Regions from separate parts of the Ensifer sp. 22460 genome, predicted to be linked through region 2. Evidence: riboswitches for the same ligand, from Rfam matches in the RefSeq annotation. Region 2 holds a riboswitch; each other region holds the start of a gene.
The links. A riboswitch is a leader RNA that binds a small molecule or an ion and turns the genes downstream of it on or off. The one in region 2 is predicted to bind cobalamin.
Positions count from the first base shown of each region.

Region 1: linked by a shared signal. The riboswitch ahead of ACTJKM_RS01230 (aromatic ring-hydroxylating oxygenase subunit alpha) and the one ahead of ACTJKM_RS05765 (CbtB domain-containing protein) in region 2 are both predicted to bind cobalamin.
Region 3: linked by a shared signal. The riboswitch ahead of cobU (bifunctional adenosylcobinamide kinase/adenosylcobinamide-phosphate guanylyltransferase) and the one ahead of ACTJKM_RS05765 (CbtB domain-containing protein) in region 2 are both predicted to bind cobalamin.
Region 4: linked by a shared signal. The riboswitch ahead of nrdH (glutaredoxin-like protein NrdH) and the one ahead of ACTJKM_RS05765 (CbtB domain-containing protein) in region 2 are both predicted to bind cobalamin.

Region 1 is NZ_JBQENZ010000001.1:245,626-250,323, reverse strand. It holds gene ACTJKM_RS01245 (FAD-binding oxidoreductase) at 1-270, opposite strand, end outside; gene ACTJKM_RS01240 (L-threonylcarbamoyladenylate synthase) at 415-1,389, opposite strand; gene ACTJKM_RS01235 (DUF6656 family protein) at 1,469-2,068, opposite strand; cobalamin riboswitch at 2,382-2,590, shown strand; gene ACTJKM_RS01230 (aromatic ring-hydroxylating oxygenase subunit alpha) at 2,695-3,939, shown strand; gene ACTJKM_RS01225 (hybrid-cluster NAD(P)-dependent oxidoreductase) at 3,941-4,698, shown strand, end outside.
Region 2 is NZ_JBQENZ010000003.1:317,645-322,342, reverse strand. It holds gene ACTJKM_RS05775 ((2Fe-2S)-binding protein) at 1-562, shown strand, start outside; gene ACTJKM_RS05770 (CbtA family protein) at 613-1,410, opposite strand; gene ACTJKM_RS05765 (CbtB domain-containing protein) at 1,605-1,781, opposite strand; cobalamin riboswitch at 1,824-2,086, opposite strand; gene ACTJKM_RS05760 (TetR/AcrR family transcriptional regulator) at 2,085-2,777, opposite strand; gene ACTJKM_RS05755 (NAD(P)H-binding protein) at 2,881-3,711, shown strand; gene ACTJKM_RS05750 (anthrone oxygenase family protein) at 3,708-4,187, shown strand; gene ACTJKM_RS05745 (SRPBCC family protein) at 4,256-4,698, opposite strand, start outside.
Region 3 is NZ_JBQENZ010000022.1:102,677-107,374, forward strand. It holds gene ACTJKM_RS24735 (adenylate/guanylate cyclase domain-containing protein) at 1-1,542, opposite strand, end outside; cobalamin riboswitch at 1,786-2,007, shown strand; gene cobU (bifunctional adenosylcobinamide kinase/adenosylcobinamide-phosphate guanylyltransferase) at 2,370-2,894, shown strand; gene cobW (cobalamin biosynthesis protein CobW) at 2,898-3,962, shown strand; gene cobN (cobaltochelatase subunit CobN) at 4,064-4,698, shown strand, end outside.
Region 4 is NZ_JBQENZ010000006.1:197,207-201,904, reverse strand. It holds gene ACTJKM_RS09855 (aspartate/glutamate racemase family protein) at 1-143, shown strand, start outside; gene ACTJKM_RS09850 (LysR substrate-binding domain-containing protein) at 101-1,045, opposite strand; gene ACTJKM_RS09845 (hypothetical protein) at 1,007-1,486, shown strand; cobalamin riboswitch at 1,776-2,000, shown strand; gene nrdH (glutaredoxin-like protein NrdH) at 2,297-2,518, shown strand; gene nrdI (class Ib ribonucleoside-diphosphate reductase assembly flavoprotein NrdI) at 2,531-2,947, shown strand; gene nrdE (class 1b ribonucleoside-diphosphate reductase subunit alpha) at 2,917-4,698, shown strand, end outside.

The DNA of each region.
Region 1 (4,698 bases), on a different contig from region 2:
CGCTTTGCCTTCCCGCGGGATCTGTCCGGCCACGTGGCCGGTGTTGCCGCCCTGCGGTACGATCGCGGTGCGGGTCGCGCTGGCGAGTTTCATGATGCGAGAGACTTCGTCGACCGAACCGGGGCGAAGCACCATCGGCGTCGTGCCGCGAAAGAGCCCGCGGGATTCGACGAGATAGCGCGCCTTGTCCGCTTCGGCGGTGAGCGCATTGGCGCTGCCGACGATCTCGACGAAGGAGGCGATGAGTTCAGGAGAGGGAAGGGTCGTCATGAGTCTGCCTTCGCACTGCGCTTGAGCGCGCTATCGGATCGGTCGATCTGAAGACACGATCCTCGGTTCCTATCGGCTGCGATCATAACCGCAATCGCGGCCGTCCGGTGAGGGCGGGGTGCGGAGGAGAAGCCGCACGCGATCTCACCCTCGCGGCGCCGCCGCACGCTGCAGCCGGTCGATGATCGCTTCTCCCAATCCTTCCGAAGGGATCGGCCCGAAGGCGATCGTCGCAGCGCCACTGGCGTCGGCCCGCTTCATGTAGTCGAAGAGATTGGCTGCCGCTTCGTGAAGATTTCCGGTCGGGCTGAGATCGAGAACGATGGCCGCCTGTTCCTCGCCGGCGATCCGGCCGCCGCCGAAGCGGATCAAGGCCTCGCCCGCACGCACATCGGCAACATCGAGCCTGACGGCCGCGCCGGGCGCGTAGTGGGAGGCCAGCATGCCCGGCGCCTCGATCGTTGCTCCCGCCGTTTCCGGTCGGATCACCGGACGATCGAGCAGGCGCTCGATTTCTGCGGCATCGAGGCCGCCGGGGCGGAGCAGCCGGATCTCGTCGCCATCGACCTTGATGATCGTGGACTCCAAGCCGATTTCGGCCGGGCCTGCGTCGAGGATCAGTTTCAGCTTTTCGCCGAGATCCGCATCGACATGGACCGCACTGGTCGGGCTGATCTTGCCCGAGGTGTTGGCGCTGGGCGCTGCGAGCGGCCGCCCGAAGCGGGCGATCACCCGGCGCGAAAAGCCGTCGGGCATGCGGATGCCAAGCGTGTCGAGGCCGGCCGAGGCCAGCGCATGCACGCTGCTATCGGGCCGCTGCGGCAAGATCAGCGTCAGGGGTCCGGGCCAGAAGGTTTCCGCCAGGCGTCGGGAAATCGGGTCGAAGCGCACATGGGCCTCGGCCATCGCCATGTCGGAGACATGCGAGATCAGCGGATTGAAGCGCGGCCGGCCCTTCATCTCGTAGATGCGGCTGATCGCATCGGGATTGGTGGCGTCGGCGGCAAGGCCATAGACGGTTTCGGTGGGAATGGCGACCGGTTCGCCTTTGGCAAGAACGGCGCAGGCGCGTTCGATCGCGCGGTCCGGTTCCCTGCCTGTGTCGATGATCTCTGCCATGCCGTTTCCTTTCCGACGCTTCCTTAACGGACGTGCCGGGAAAACAGAACGATTTTTTTGGGGGCGTTCGGTTGCTGCCTCAGAGACTGCGGATGATGCGGCGCAGCGCGGAGTCCCGGGCACCCAGCATCAGCACGTTCTTGAGAGCAACCTTGGGGTCGTCCGTGCGGAAGAGGAGCCCGTTGTCGCGGACGTTGCGGTTGATGACCATCTGTCCGTCTTCGGCGTTCGGCTCGATCGCGACCGCGAAATACATGCGGGAATAGCCGCTCTGGATACGGTCGAAGAAATGCGTCTCATCACCAAGGTCGCTGAAGAAATTGGCGAAGTAGAACGACCAGGTGATGTCCTTGGAAGGCGTGACCGCCGTCCGCGCCGCCGTCACATGGCAATAGCCGAGATGCGGCTTGCCGACGAGCGTGCGGTGAAAAATCAGCTTGGGAAACTGGATCGAGGCATGAAAGCCGTTGATCCGCTTGTGCGTCGTGTCACCGGCGGTCGCGAGCTTCTTGCCGGTCCTGTCCGCGACTTCTTCGTAGCTCAGATACCGTCGCTCGCTCGGCAGCCATTGCCGGCGGTTGATCCTGCCGGTGCGCAGAAACTCGGTGTGAACGGCCGTCTTCGGCATGACCGCCGGCGGCTTCTCGGCCGCAGCGTCGTAATATCTGAACTTTGCCATGATCGTCAGTGTGCCATCTGCCTGCCGGACATCTTCGTCCGCCGGCAAGCCTAGTGGCTTATGGTTAATGAAGGATTTCCTTTCGTTCGCGGAAGATGCCCCTGCACATTCATGGGAATGTCGCAAACGGGCGAAGCCTTCCTGTGTCTGCGTCATGTCAGTCACAAAAGACGGCATCTGCCCAATTTTTGATCTATCTATATGTTTATAAAGTGAAAAATTCTCGATTCCGTTTCCAGAAGGCGGTTTCGATCGTGTCGTCATTCTGGAATTGAATGTCGCTATCCGGCGCCTGCCGAGGCGCCTTCCGCGCTTACATATCCTTACTCAAGGTGTCGTCTTCCAAAGGGGAAGGCGGAGAATTGGGAAGCCGGTCAAATCCCGGCGCTGCCCCCGCAACGGTGGTGGAGCGAAAGCCTCGGCAAAAGGCCACTGGACGGTTTTCCGTCCGGGAAGGCGCCGGGCTGGTCCTTCGAAGGACGGCTCCTGAGCCCGGAAACCAGCCTTGACAGACATAACCGTAACGGGTTGCGGCGGGCAGCCGGATCGGAGCCTAAGACGCATGGGTGCGCGCCCGTGCGGGTTCCTGTCCTGCCTCTCCGAAACATGGCGCATGAGGACAGGACATGGATACCAAGACCGATATGCTTCGCAAGCTGAAGGGCCGGCGTGACGGCTACAGCCTCGATCGGGCCTTCTACATCGACCCCGACTATTACCGGCAGGACCTGGAAAACATCTGGTATCGGGATTGGCTGTTCATCGGCCACGATTGCGAAATCCCGCGGGCCGGCAACTATTTCACCGTCCAGGTCGGCGACTATCCGGTCGTCATCACCCGCGATCGCCAGGGCACGATCCGCGCGCTCCACAACTCCTGCCGCCACCGCGGCTCCCGCGTCTGCACGCAGCACAAGGGCTCTTCGGCGAAGCTCGTCTGTCCCTATCATCAATGGACCTATGAGCTCGACGGCTCGCTGCTCTTTGCGCGCCAGATGGGCGAGGACTTCGACAAGGCTGCCCACAGCCTGAAGCAGATCCATTGCGAAACGGTCGGCGGCTACATCTTCATCAACCTGTCGGAGACGCCGGCGGATTTCGCCGCCTTCCGCGAGCTGGCATTCCCCTACCTCGCGCCGCACCGGCTGGGAGAGACCAAGGTCGCCTTCGAAAGCACCATCATCGAAAAGGGCAACTGGAAGCTCGTTTGGGAGAACAACCGCGAGTGCTACCACTGCGCCGCCAATCACCCCGAACTCTGCCGGACCTATCCGGAAGCGCCGACCGCGACCGGGGTGCAGGGCGCCAAGGACGATCCGGTGATTGCCGCCCATTGGGCGAAGTGCGAGGCCGAGGGCCTGCCGAGCGAGTTCCGGATGTCGCCGACCGGCCAGTTCCGCGCCGCGCGCATGCCGCTGGTCGATAATGCCGAAAGCTACACCATGTCGGGTGCGCCCGCCGTAAAAAGGGCGCTGTCGGCCGATGTCAGGCAGAAGCAGATCGGCACGCTCCTGATGTTCCACTACCCGACGACCTGGAACCACGTGCTTTCGGATCACGCCATCACCTTCCGCGTGTTGCCGCTGGGGCCGGAACTCACGCAGGTGACAACGAAGTGGCTGGTCCACAAGGACGCGGTCGAAGGTGTCGACTACACGCTCGAGGATCTGACTCATGTCTGGACCGAGACCAACGACCAGGATCGCCAGATCGTCGAGGAAAATGCCTTCGGCATCCGCTCGCCGGCCTATGAGCCCGGTCCGTATTCGCCGGAGCACGAGGGTGGCGTGATGCAGTTCGTCGAATGGTACTGCAAGTTCATGGAGCAGCGCCTGCAGGGCGATGCGGCTCCGCTCTCAAAGGTCGCCTGACATGCAGATGGCGTCCTCCTTCCATCATTTCGACGAACTGCATGTCTGGATCGACCGGCAGCAGATGCTCGAATGCACATCGGCGGTTGTCGAAACCGCCGATGTCATGACCTTCACCTTCCGTGCGGAGAAGCCCGCCTGGTTTCGTTATCTGCCCGGCCAGTTCGTCACCCTCGAATTGCCGGTCGCCGACGAACCGGTCATGCGCACCTACACCCTGTCGTCGACGCCATCGCGACCGCTGTCGATTGCCGTCACGGTGAAGGCGCAGGCCGACAGCGTCGGCACCCGCTGGATGTTCGATCACCTGAAGCCGGGCATGAAGCTCCGGGCTTTTGGACCGCTCGGAGATTTCAGCTTCGTCCGTCATCCCGGCGAAAAGTACCTGTTTATCTCCGCCGGATCCGGCATCACCCCGATGATGTCGATGACGCGCTGGATGGCCGACTGCGTGCCGGAGACCGATGTCACCTTCATCTCCTGCGCGCGCCGGCCGGACGACCTTCTGTTTCGCTCGGAGCTCGAGGTTCTGGCGACACAGATGTCCGGGCTGAACCTCGGCTTCATCGTCGAGGGGCACGAGGCGCGTCACGGCTGGCATGGCCTGCGCGGCCGCATCGACGGTGCCAAGCTACCGTTGCTCGCTCCCGACTTCCAGGAGCGCACGGTGTTCTGCTGCGGTCCGGAACCGTTCATGCGCGGTGTGCGCGAGATGCTGAAGGCAGCCGGCTTCGACATGGCCCGCTATCACGAGGAGAG
Region 2 (4,698 bases):
GCTCTATCTTGGCGCGGGTCTTCAGGCGCAGATCGCCGGGCTTCGCTTCGAAGAGTGGACCCGCCTTCACCATGATCGGGAAGTTGCCGGCAAGCGTTATCATTTCCGCCTCGGTGTGGCGGAAGGGCCGCAGGATGCCGAAGGCATCAGCGCTTTCGAGCGCGGCTTCACGGCCCATCTGGCGCCGGTCATCGCGGTCCTGAAAAAGCGCACCGGGCTTTCTTCCGGGGCGCAGTGGCGGCTGGCAGCGGATTCCCTTGCCGGAGCGTTCCTGGAGATCGGTCGCGCGATCGGTGACGAGGCGCGCGGCATGGCCGAGGCGCTTGCGATCGTCAAGCGGCGGGGCTCGCGGTTGTTCTCGGAAGAGCTCTGCTACGAGGAGATCTCCGCGGTCGATCCGGCAAGCGGCGCGCAACTGTCGCGCCAGTATCGGATCCGTTGCGGCTGTTGCCTCTACTTCCAAACGGAGGGTGGCAGCTTCTGCGATACCTGCGTCCTGCTGGAGCCGGACGATCGCCGCGCGCGGCTGGCCGCGCATCTCATGCAAAACGGCGGGGCTTGAACCCCGCCGTCGTTTGTTCAGGTGCCCACGGGGGCGCGTGATCGGCCGGGTCAGTTCGCCCTGGCGAAACGCTCGTTGATGAAGCCGGAGACGACGCCAAGCACGATCCAGAAGGCGAGCGTGGTGGCGAGTGCGGCAACCGCAAACTCGGCGCCGAGCACGGCCGGAACGTTGCTCGTAATATCGACCGGCTGCGGCGCGCCGTAGACGTGCGGCGCGGCGATCAACGCGAGGCCGACGACCTTGGACACGATTTCTTCGCGCAGGACGACGAGATAGAGACCAACTGCGGAGAGGGCGACGGTCGCCAGCCACCAGGTTTGGCGGTCGCCGAGTTCGGCGGCCGGGAAACCCGGCAGTTCCGGCGGCAGGCCGATTGCCGGCAGCATGTGCACGGCAAGCCAGCCGCAGGCGCCCCAGAGCGCGCCGTTCCTAAGCGTGATCGGGTAGCCGATCACCAGGCTGACGCCGGCCAAGAGCAGACCGAAGCCGGAGCCGGTGACGAGGTTGGCAATGAGCGTGCCGGAGAACCGGCTCATGCCGAACATGATGCCGCCTTCCTCGTGTTCGCCCTCATGCGCATAGGCAGGCGTGATCGGCGAAAGCGCGTCGAGCATGGCGGAAAGCGGCGAGACCGCCTTCAGCGACGAATGCTGATCATGGCCCTCGGCGGCGGGTTGCGTCGTTCCAGGCTGTGCAGCGGGCTGTTCGGTTGTGGCCGGAGCCTCGCCTTCGAATTCCTCCGCATGCAGGATCAGCGGGGTTACCCTAAGTTCCTGGGCGCCGGTCATGAAGACACCGGCAATCAGTCCAGCCACGATCGCGGCCAGAAGCGTTCTGACAATCATCTTGAATTCCCTCGATAACGGCAAAAGCCACGCGCTGCGGCGTGGTTTGCAAGCCTTCCCGTTCTGCCATGCGGATGGCCGTTGCACGCCGGACGAACCGGCATGCACAAACACCGACATCCGGCACAGGCCGGATGCGTTCATGTCCGCAGACACTTCGATGCGGAACGTGAGTTACGTTCCGGAACATCGTCTTAGTGGCAGGGGAAGCCGTAGGAGTGGCGGGTGTCGTGCGCGGTGTCGTGCAGCACTGCCGAGTTGGCAAGGCCGGCGCCGAAGACGAGGAATGCGCCGATGAAGAGCGCGATGACGCCAGCGGTCAGACGATCGCTGAGGGAGAGCGGAATGCTCGAAACAGTAGACGTAGCCATGACAACCTCCGTGATGGCATCGGGAAATTCCCGGTGTGGGCCCTATGCCCGTATCGAGTGGCAGGTTTCCTGGCTCACGGCGCTGGGCGGGAAGCCCTGGATCTGCCTCGCCTTCCCAGATCGACCACCCTCTCGTGGTCTCTTCCAGTGGCTTCTTCCGGATCGCTCCGGAATGGCAGATCGACGTCGCTCTACAGTCGCGGGGTCGGCCGTGATGTGAATGCCCAGCATGGGTCCATCCGTCACGTTCCCGTTTACTCCCGAAACACGTTCGCGTCCCGGGAACCAATCGATCCCAGATGATTAGGAGCGTGTCATGGAGTTGTCAATTGAGCCTGCGCCGCCCGCCGCTTCATTAGCGACAAAATCGCGGAGGATCATCTGCTTGTAGGCCTCGACGATGCGGTCGCCCTCGGTGCGATCGACCGACACGGCAAGCCGCATGGTGCAATCGCCGAGATGCATGATCAGGAAAGCGGCGCTATCAATGGTTTCGCGCGGCGCTTCGGGCACAAGCCTAGCCCAGACATCGGCAAGAAGTTTTCCGCCGGCGCGGCTTTGCAGAAGATCGATCTCGCGCAGCGCCTTGTCGGCCTGCATTGCCGACCAGATGTCGCGCATCACAGGCTCGGCCAGGAACATGTCGTAGTAGATGTCGAACAGCACACAGAAAGCGTCGCGTAGTTCCGCGAGCGATGTGACCTTGGCAAGTTCGGCGGCGATGCACTCGTTGCACACGGCATTGTATCGCTCGGCCAGCGTGCGCACGATCGCCGCCTTGTCGGGGAAGTACTGGTAGAGCGAGCCGATTGAAATTCCGGCCTTTTCAGCGACTTCGCTCATGCGCATGGCGTCGCTGCCCTTTTCCTGAATGAGCGCCGTCGCGCAGCTAAGGATCTGTTCGACTCGCTCGCGGCTGCGTTTCTGGCTGGGTGTCCGGCGCAGCGCAGTCTCGTCTTCGGCGGGGACCACGGATGGGCTTGTTTCTGTAATCATGAGTGATGCTCACATTTTGGCTTGACTCTTAAAATACGAGGATTTATCACATTTGCAAATGTGAGAGATGCTCATGTTTGTTGATGAACCTTAGGAGGAAACGATGTCTCAGAAAGTCGCACTGGTTTTGGGCGGTACCGGCAAGACGGGGCGGCGGGTGGCTGAGCGCCTTCAAGAGCGGGGTGTTGCGGTGCGCATCGGCGCCCGTTCGGCATCACCGTCCTTCGACTGGACGGACGAGGCGACCTGGGCGCCTGTGCTCGAAAATGTCGATCGCATCTATGTCTGCTACCAGCCCGATCTGGCGGTGCCGGGCTCTGTCGAGACCATCCGCAAGTTCTCAAACCTTGCCGTCGGCGCGGGCATCAGGCGGCTGGTGCTTCTGTCGGGGCGCGGCGAGGACGAGGCGGAAGCGGCCGAGCGCGCGCTGCAGGCCTCCGGCGCCGACTGGACGATCATTCGGGGGAGCTGGTTCTTCGAAAACTTCAACGAAGGCTTCCTGGCAGAGGGAGTTCTAAGCGGTTCGGTCTTCCTGCCCGTGGATACAGTCACCGAGCCTTTCGTCAGCTGCGACGACATCGCCGACGTCGCGGTTGAAGCGCTTCTCGACGATGATCATGTCGGCAAGGTCTATTCTCTGACCGGCCCGCGGCTGATGACCTTCGCTGAAGCCGTGACCGAGATCGCTGCCGCGGCCAAACGCCCGATCTCCTATCAGGCCGTGCCGGTTGCCGACTTCGCCGCGCAATTGCAGGCTGACGGCGTGCCTGATGACTATGTCGAACTCATCCGCTATCTCTTCACCTCGGTGCTCGACGGGCGCAATTCGAGTGTGACGTCTGACGTCGAGCGCGTGCTTGGGCGGCGGCCGCGCGACTTTGCAACCTACGCCCGCGAGACCGCAGCAACTGGTGTCTGGAGTATTGCCGCATGATCCCGCTGATCCCCGCTCTGGCGTTTGCCGCCGCGATCGGTTCCGGCCTGATGGCCGGGCTGTTCTTCATCTTTTCGGTCTGCATCATGCAAGCCTTGTCGCGGCTGCCGCCGGAGCAGGGGATCGCCGCGATGAACGCCATCAATGTCGTCATCCAGAACCCGATCTTCCTCAGCGCCTTCATGGGCACGGCGCTGCTCGGCCTGGCGCTGATCGTCGTCGCGTTCATTTCGGGTGGCGAGGGCCGATGGCTGCTGGCCGCGGGCGGCCTGGCCTATGTCGTCGGCGTGCTTCTGGTGACGATCGTCTTCAACGTGCCGATGAACGACGCACTTGGGGCCGCTGCACCCGGGCAAGCTGCAATCGACCTCTGGCGTGAGCGCTATCTCACCGACTGGGTCTGGTGGAACCACGTTCGCACCTTCGCATCGATCGGTTCGCTGGCGCTCTTCATCCTCGGTTTCGCCCGCACTTGACAAAAAGCGCCGGCAAGGCCGTCATTCCTTGCCGGTGCACCCTTCTGAGGTCTCGTCACCTCGGGCGGTCAGCGCTTGGGGATGCGCGCGTCGTACTGCTCTTCAAGCTCAGCAAACTTGCTCCAGAAGGCTGCAGGCTGCTCTCCTTCCAAAAGGTCGCGCAACAGGTCGAGATGCACGTGCCAGCCGGCGGAGAAGCTCGTCATGATGCCGCGGTTGGCGATCCGGGTATGGGTGACGATCAGCAGCACCTTGTCGCCGCGCGGGCTGAGTTCGAAGCGGACCTCGGAGGGCGTATCCGTGCCTTCGTCCCAGCTATAGGCGAGCAGGCGCGGTGGCTCCCAGGCGAGCACATGCCCGTGCTTGCGAACCTCGCCGGCGTGATCGGCGTATTTTTTCGGCGGTCGATCATCCTCTGTCGTCAGTTCCGAATGGCGGAAGACGTGTTCGACCGCTGCACCCTCGGAAGAGCCGATCGTTCCCGATGCCATCCAGAGCCGGCGCTTGTTTT
Region 3 (4,698 bases), on a different contig from region 2:
CGTGCGGATATAGGGCAGGGCCTCCGCCGGCCGGCCGGCGGATGTCAGCACGAAGGCCGTCAATGCGTAGCTCCAGGAGTCGCCGGGTTCCAGCGCGATCGCTTCCTTAAGGTCTGCGAGCGCGTCGGCATGCCGCCAATCCGCTTCGGCAAGGAGGGCCGCTGCCTGATAGGTGAGTGCCGTCTTATGTTTCTGCGCCATCCGCAGAAACTGCCGCGCCTTGGCTCGCGCCTCGAAGCGCGTGATGCCCAGCTGATAGTGCCAGCGCCACAGATAAATGCGCGCATAGACCATGGCTGCGGCGGCATAGGCACGTCCATAGGCGGGATCGAGCGCAATCGCCTGGTCGAAGTAGGGCAGTGCCTTCGCGAAGTCTTCGGGCGTGGTGCGCCGGTGATGCTCCCAGCCGCGCAGGAACGCATCAAAGGCCGCCGGCACGGCCGTTTCCTTGCGCCCGAAGGCCATCTGCTGGTCAGGGTCCAGCCGCAACGCAAGCGCTTCGGCAATGCCGCGCATCACTTCGTCCTGCAGCGCAAAGGCGTCGGTGAGCGATCCGTCGAACTTTCCGGCCCAGACGTGTCCGCCATCAAGGGAATCTATGAGCTGAGCATTGATGCGAAGCTGCTCTCCGGCACGCTGGACGCTGCCTTCAAGCACATATCGGACACCGAGCTCTTCCGACACCTGCCTGGCTGTCACCGACTTGCCCTTGTAGGTGAACGTCGAGTTGCGCGCGATGACGAACAGGCCGGAGATCTGGGCCAGTTCGGTGATAAGGCCGTCGGTCATGCCATTGGCGAAAAATTCCTGCTTGGGGTCATCGCTGACATTGGCAAACGGAAGCACGGCGATCGAGGGCTTGTCTGCCTGGCTGAAGTCCACGGCCTGAGCCGGTCGGATGTCGGCAGGCGGCTGCCACGGGCGCCACCAGGCGGCACCGACGGCGGCTGCGAATGCCAGGGCAGATGCCGCGGCCAGCGCGACCCAGCGTCTTCCACGGTGTGCTTTGGCCTTCGGCTTGCCGGCGTGGGCTTCGTCCAGCCAGAGACGGTAGGTCCGAACCGGTTTTTCGACGTGTTTCAGGCGTTGCTCGCCGAGAAAGACGAAACCGACGTCGAGGTGCTTCTCGACCTGGTCATAGGCGGTGCCGGAGATGACGATGCCGCCCGGTTCGGCCAGGCTCTGCAGGCGCTCGGCGATGATGACGCCATCGCCGTGAATGTCGTCGCCCTCGACGATCACGTCGCCAAGATTGATGCCGATGCGAAATTGCAGCCGCCCCGCGTCCACGCCGCGACTTTCAGATTTGGCGCGCTGCACCTCGACCGCACATCGGACCGCCTCGACGACGCTGTGGAACTCGACCAGCAGGCCGTCGCCCATGGTCTTGATCAACCGGCCGCGATGCGTCTCGATGCTTTGTTCGAATAGTTCGTGCAGGTCGGCCTGAAAGCGGGCGCAGGTACCCTCCTCGTCGGCCTGGGTAAGCAGCCCATAGCCGCAAACGTCGGCAATCATCACGGCGGCGAGCCTGCGTTCCATGTGCCTACCGGATAAACGAAGCCCCTCGGGTCGGTTGCGGGATGGTTCAGCGACCTTTGCGCGTCCATAGGACGCGCGGCGCTGCAGTTTAACGCAACATCTGTAATTGCTAAAATATGTTCGTTCGCGATCTGCCATTCGCCTAATGTCCGGTGCGGCTTCGCGCTCGACAAATCGTCGCGCGACGCAAGTCGGCCGGGGAGGTGTCGCAAGCGTCGATTGACTTTGCGGCGCCCGCTTCCTAATCATCGGATGTTGGATGGTTCCCCCTTGTCGTGGCGATCGGGGGGAATAATTGGGAATGTGACGGATGGACCCAAATCGGGCATCCTTATCGCAGCCGACCCCGCGACTGTAGAACGGTCAGGGTTCGCCATCGGGTTCAGAATCGGGCTGTCAGCCGATTGCATGGGGCAATCGAAGCAGGTCGGGATCGAGCCGGAAAAGCCACTGGCGTGGCATCGTGATCAGCCGGGTTGGACGCCTCTTCTTCTACGAATCGTCCGCCTTTCACGAAGCCGCCCACAGCGCCGCGCGTCGGAGACGACGCGCAAAGGTTCGCTGTGGCACCGGAAAGCGCCGGGAAGGTGAGGCGGGCCGCTCGGGTCCTGACATCGGAACCTCGTCCATTCTGAGCGAGGCGATGTGGGGCCTCGTGACGCCGTGAGCCAGGAGACCTGCCACCCGACATGGGCATTCCGCCCGAGGAGACGTGTCGTCTCCAACGCCATCACGGAGGTTGTTTTGGCTCTCAGATACTTTCCCGAACGCGCCGCCGGCGCGTCGAACGGCTGTTGCCATCTGCCGCTGACCTTGGCGCGGTCGCGATGAGCAATCCCAGCGCCGGACCCGTTCTGGTCCTCGGCGGCGCCCGTTCCGGCAAATCCAGCTTTTCCGAGAAGCTCGTCGAAGCGTCCGGTCTCACCAAACATTATGTCGCCACCGGCCGCGCCTGGGACGACGAAATGCGCGCGCGCATCGACCATCACAAGATGCGCCGCGGCGAAGGCTGGACGACGCATGAGGAGCCGGTCGATCTCGTCGGCATCCTCAGTCGCATCGATAATCCCGATCACGTCGTGCTGATCGACTGCCTGACGCTGTGGGTCACCAATCTCATGCTCGAGGAGCGCGACATCGAGGCGGAGTTCGCAGCGCTCGCCGCCTACCTGCCGCAGGCGCAGGCGCGCCTCGTTTTCGTTTCCAACGAGGTCGGCCTCGGCATTGTGCCCGAGAACCGCATGGCGCGCGAGTTTCGCGACCATGCCGGCCGGCTTCACCAGATCGTTGCGGAGAAATCCGCTGAAGTTTACTTTGTCGCGGCCGGTTTGCCGCTGAAAATGAAGGGTTGAATAATGACCACTGCGAGAACCAGCCACGGCAAGATCCCGGCGACTGTCATCACCGGCTTCCTCGGCGCCGGCAAGACGACGATGATCCGCAATCTGTTGCAGAACGCCGACGGCAAGCGCATCGCGCTGATCATCAACGAGTTCGGCGATCTCGGCGTCGACGGCGACGTCTTGAAGGGCTGCGGTGCGGAGGCCTGCAGCGAGGACGACATCATCGAACTTACCAATGGCTGCATCTGCTGCACCGTGGCCGATGATTTCATCCCGACCATGACCAAGCTGCTCGAGCGCGAAAACCGCCCGGATCATATCATCATCGAGACCTCGGGCCTGGCTTTGCCGCAGCCGCTGATCGCCGCCTTCAACTGGCCGGATATCCGCAGTGAAGTCACCGTCGATGGCGTCGTCACCGTGGTCGACAGCGCTGCCGTTGCCGCCGGCCGCTTTGCCGATGACCATGACAAGGTCGATGCGCTGCGCGTCGAGGACGACAATCTCGACCATGAAAGCCCGATCGAGGAACTGTTCGAGGATCAGTTGACCGCTGCCGACCTGATCGTGCTCAACAAGACCGATCTGATCGACGCGTCCGGCCTCAAGGCGGTACGCGACGAGGTTTCCTCGCGCACCAGCCGCAAGCCGACCATGATCGAGGCGAAGAACGGCGAGGTGGCCGCCGCCATCCTGCTTGGCCTCGGCGTCGGCACCGAAAGCGATATCGCCAACCGCAAGTCGCATCACGAGATGGAGCATGAGGCGGGCGAGGAGCACGACCATGACGAGTTCGACAGCTTTGTCGTCGAGCTCGGCGCCATCGCCGATCCGGCCGCCTTCATCGATCGCCTCAAGGGCGTGATATCAGAGCACGACGTGCTGCGTCTCAAGGGTTTTGCCGATGTGCCTGGCAAGCCGATGCGCCTGCTGATCCAGGCGGTCGGTGCCCGCATCGACCAGTATTACGATCGCGCCTGGGCGGCCGGCGAAAAGCGCGGCACGCGTCTCGTCGTCATCGGCCTGCACGACATGGACGAGGCGGCGGTTCGCGCTGCGATTGCTGCGCTCGTCTGATCGTTCATTGAATGAAATGATCTAACGCATTGAAATAACGCAATTCCGGACGGAAGCCGCTTCACGCGTTTCCGTTCGGAATTGCCCGAACGGACAAGACCATGCATCTGCTTCTCGCCCAGAAAGGAACGATCGCCGACGGCAACGAGGCGATCGACCTTGGGCAAACGCCGGCCGACATCCTGTTCCTGTCTGCCGCCGACACCGAGCTCTCCTCGATCGCCGCCGCCCACGGCCGGCGTGACGGTGGCCTGAGCCTGCGCATTGCGAGCCTGATGAACCTGATGCATCCGATGTCGGTCGACACCTATGTCGAGCGCACGGCGCGTCATGCGAGGCTGATCGTCGTCCGGCCGCTCGGTGGCGCCAGCTATTTCCGCTATCTGCTCGAAGCCTTGCATGCGGCCGCCGTCACCCACCGTTTCCAGATCGCGGTGCTGCCGGGCGACGACAAGCCGGACCCGGGCCTTGAACCGTTTTCTACGGTTGAGGCCGATGACCGCCAGCGGCTCTGGGCCTATTTCAACGAGGGCGGCGCCGACAATGCCGGCCTGTTCCTCGACTATGCCGAGGCGCTGGTTTCAGGCGCCGAGAAACCGCAGCCGGCCAAGCCTTTGCTGAAAGCCGGCATCTGGTGGCCGGGGCGGGGCGTGATCGGGGTTTCGGATTGGTTGAGTGTTGTGGGGGCTGGAGCCCCCGCATGCGCAAATCCCACCATCGCCATCTGCTTCTACCG
Region 4 (4,698 bases), on a different contig from region 2:
TCGACGGCGTTTCGGCCGCGGTCAAGCAGGCGGAAGCGCTCGTGTCACAGGGACTTATGACCAGCAAGCGCGGGGCCTATGCGTCGCCGCTCAGCAAGCCCTATTCAGGTTTCATGAGCGCGCTCGCTCCGACCCCGGCTTGAGGTGATGCCGACCTGGAATCGCCCACGACTGTCGCCAGCAGCGCATTCGATGCGTCGGCCTCGGCAATAATCCAATCGCGAAAAGCCTGGATCTTTTTCTGCCGCCTGCTGCTCTGCGGATAGACCAGCCAATAGGCGCGACCATCTCTTACCACATGGTCGAAGGGCCGGATGAGCCTGCCGCTCTTCAGTTCGTCCATCAGGAAGGTTGAAACGGCAATCGCGATGCCATGGTCGTTCAAAGTCGTCGTGACGTCCATCGCCTGGACGTCGAAGATCAGTTCGGTACCGTTGCTCGCCGGTGGCTCCACCCCGGTTTCGATCATCCATCGCCGCCACCAGCTGGCGTTGCCGAAGCGCCGTACACGCAGGACGTCCGAGGGATGCCTGAGCTGGTGCTTCTCCATGAAAGACGGCGTGCAGACCGGCATGTAATCGATAGGGAAAAGCGGGAACACGTCGTTGCCGGGCCAGTCGCCGTTGCCGCTGCGCACCACGAGATCGATGGCGTCACGCTTGAAGTCGATCAGCTCGGTCGACATGTGCACCCGGATGCTGATGTTCGGATGGGCCGTCTGGAACGAGGCGAGCCGCTGGCCGAGCCAGCTCGACACGACGGTCGGCAGCACGGAAATGTGCAGGTGGTGTTCGGTCTTGTCGGCAATCTCCGAGAAGGCCGCCCCGAGAAGGTCGATCGCTTCCGTCACCTTCGGCGCCAGCTGCCGCCCGGCCGCCGTCAGCCGAACCTCGCGCGGAAGACGAACGAAGAGCGGCGTGCCGATGCGCTCCTCCAACAGCCGGATCTGGTAGCTGACCGCCGCCTGCGTCATGCCGAGCTCGTCGGCGGCGCGGGTGAAGCTCAGATGTCTGGCGGCCGCTTCGAAGGCGCGCACGGCACTCATGGGAGGAATCTTGCTCATGGCCCTGACATAAGCATTCTTTATGCCAGCATGCGAGAAATCGCTTTGCGCGAAGCAGCAAAAATCCTCACTTTTTTCGCGAACACAACAGCAAAAACAAAGAGGATAGCAATGCTTAGCGCAGTGCGATCAACGATCCTTCATGCCCTGAACTGGGCCGGGAACGCGCTCAACCCGACCATCGACATCGATACGTTCAGCGAATTCCAGCTGAAGGATATCGGATTGACGCGGGATCACGAGACCGTCCGGGCGCACATCGGCGATATTGCCGATCCGTGGCATTGGCCGACGGACGGCAATCCGCGCAAGTCACCGCCCTCGTCGGAGCGGGATTGCGGCGACGCGCCGCAAATGGCAAGGGCTTCGCCTCGAGCCCAGCCCGGAGAAAACAAAGACGTAAGCATGTCGCTCTGCGATTGACGGAGCGCAGAGGCAAGAGACAGCGCAGTTGTCGTGATCTGCCACCTGCCAGCACGTGGACCGAATTCGGGAGAGATCCGGCGTGGCGTTTCTAAAAGCGACGTGCCGGAGCCTCTTCGCAAGTGATCGGCAACGGAGCGAGCGCCGGGCTCGAAGCCGAGAAGCTCTCCACCCACAGGTTTCGCCGCATCCCGTCGTTTACTCCTTGTTATCCACACGGCGAAAGAAATCACCTTCTCTCCCCGGCTTCAGGCACCTCGAACCTATTGACGCAGATTTGCGATGAACTACTATATCTAGTGTTCGAGGTTCTTTCGATTCGCAGGGATTGAGAGCTAAGACGGGAATACGGTGCGTCGGCGAGTTTTCGCCAGGCTATGCCGTAGCTGCCCCCGCAACTGTAGACGGCGAGCGACTGTCCGGAATTGGACCACTGAGGCATGAGGCCTCGGGAAGGTCGGGATGGAAGCTGAGACCCGTGAGCCAGGAGACCTGCCTCGAGCAACAAACGTCCACGGGCGGGGTGTCCGGAGGGGTTGAGTTGCGTGCGGCAGGATGAGCCTGCCTGATCGTCTCGACATCTCCCCGGCAGCCTTTCCAAAGCTTCGGGGTGAAGTCATGTCCGCGTCATTGAAATTCTATCGCTCGCCAATCAAGAGGCGCGGTTTCCCGCGCAACTGACGAAGAGGCATGCCCGGGCGTCGAGATCCGAGCGAGCCACAGCCATGACAGCCCTGCATTTCGCCGGATCGCGGTTGCGTGTCCGTGCACCTTCTCATGCTCTCATCCAGCCGACCAAACGAGGAAGAAATGAACGTTACCGTCTATAGCAAGCCCGCCTGCGTCCAATGCACCGCGACCTACCGGGCGCTCGATCGCCAGGGTGTCAACTACGAGGTCATTGATATCTCCATCGACCAGGACGCGCTCGAAACGGTCAAGGGCCTCGGTTACATGCAGCTTCCCGTCGTCGTCGCCGGCCCCGAACACTGGGCGGGTTTTCGCCCCGACAAGATCAGCGCGCTTTCCTAGAGGAGACAGGCGGTGGGCCTGATCGTCTATTTTTCCAGCCGCTCGGAAAACACCCATCGCTTCGTCGAAAAGCTCGGCCTTCGCGCAGCGCGTATTCCGCTCAAGGAAAGTAAGGCTTCGCTTACGGTTTCCGAGCCCTTCGTGTTGGTCGTGCCCACCTATTGCGGCGACGACGGCCGGGGTGCCGTGCCGAAACAGGTCATCCGCTTCCTCAACGATGCGGGCAACCGCTCTCACATCCGCGGCGTCATTGCTGCGGGCAACAGCAATTTCGGCGCGACCTACGGGATCGCCGGCGACGTCATCGCGGCCAAGTGCCGGGTGCCCTACCTCTACCGGTTCGAGCTGCTCGGAACCGAGGAGGACGTCGCCAATGTCAGAAACGGGATGGAACGATTTTGGACGTCTCAACACTCGAACGCCCCCTGAAGGCGACGGAACCGGCGCTCGACTATCATGCGCTGAACGCGATGCTGAACCTCTATGATGAAGAGGGACGGATCCAGCTCGACAAGGACCGGCTGGCGGCGAAGCAGTACTTCCTCCAGCACGTCAACCAGAACACCGTCTTCTTCCATAACCTCAGGGAGAAGCTCGATTATCTGGTGACCGAGGGCTACTATGAACAGCAGGTGCTGGATCAGTATTCCTTCAACTTCGTGCGCGATCTCTACGACCACGCTTATGGGAAGAAGTTCCGCTTCCCGACTTTCCTCGGCGCGTTCAAATACTACACGTCCTATACGCTGAAGACCTTTGACGGAAAGCGCTACCTGGAGCGCTACGAAGACCGCGTCTGTATGGTGGCGATGACGCTGGCGCGCGGCAACGAACAGCTTGCCCGCGATCTCGTCGACGAGATCATTTCCGGCCGTTTCCAGCCGGCGACGCCGACCTTCCTCAATGCCGGCAAAAAGCAACGCGGCGAGCTCGTCTCCTGCTTCTTGCTTAGGGTCGAGGACAATATGGAAAGCATCGGCCGCGCGATTAATTCCGCGTTGCAGCTCTCCAAGCGCGGCGGCGGCGTGGCGCTGTCGCTCACCAACATCAGAGAGATGGGCGCACCGATCAAGCAGATCGAAAACCAGTCCTCCGGCATCATCCCGGTGATGAAGCTCTTGGAAGACAGCTTCTCCTATGCCAACCAGCTTGGCGCCCGCCAGGGAGCAGGTGCTGTCTATCTCCACGCCCACCACCCGGATATCATGCGCTTCCTCGATACCAAGCGGGAAAATGCCGACGAGAAGATCCGTATCAAGACGCTGTCGCTCGGCGTCGTCATCCCGGACATCACCTTCGAGCTCGCCCGCAACAACGAGGACATGTATCTGTTCTCGCCCTATGACGTGGAGCGCGTCTACGGCGTGCCGCTGACCGAAATTTCGGTGACGGAGAAGTACCGCGAGATGGTCGAGGAAGCTCGTATCCGCAAGCGGAAGATCAAGGCGCGCGATTTCTTCCAGATCATTGCCGAAATCCAGTTCGAGAGCGGATACCCCTACATCATGTTCGAGGACACGGTGAACCGGGCGAACCCGATCGCCGGGCGCATCACCATGAGCAACCTCTGCTCGGAAATCCTGCAGGTGAGCGAGGCGAGCGAATTCAACGACGACCTCTCCTACGCAAAGATGGGCAAGGATATCTCTTGTAATCTCGGCTCGCTGAACATTGCCGCGGCGATGGACAGTCCGGATTTCGGCCAGACGATCGAGACCTCGATCCGCGCGCTCACCGCCGTCTCCGAAATGAGCCACATCTCTTCCGTGCCTTCGATCGAGAAGGGCAATGACGACAGCCACGCGATCGGCCTTGGCCAGATGAACCTGCACGGCTACCTCGCCCGCGAGCGCGTCTTCTACGGCTCCGAGGAAGGCATCGATTTCACCAACATCTATTTCTACACGGTGACCTATCACGCCATCCGCGCATCCAACCGGCTGGCGGTCGAGAAGGGCGTGACCTTCAAGGGCTTCGAGAACTCGAAATACGCGTCAGGCGAATATTTCGACAAATACACCGAAGCCGAATGGCTGCCGGCGACGGAGAAGGTGAAGGGCCTGTTCGAAGCGGCCGGCATCCGCATCCCGACGCAGGACGATTGGCTGGAACTGAAACAGGCGGTCACGCAAGGGGGCCTCTACAACCAGAACCTCCAGGCGGTGCCGCCGACGGGCTCG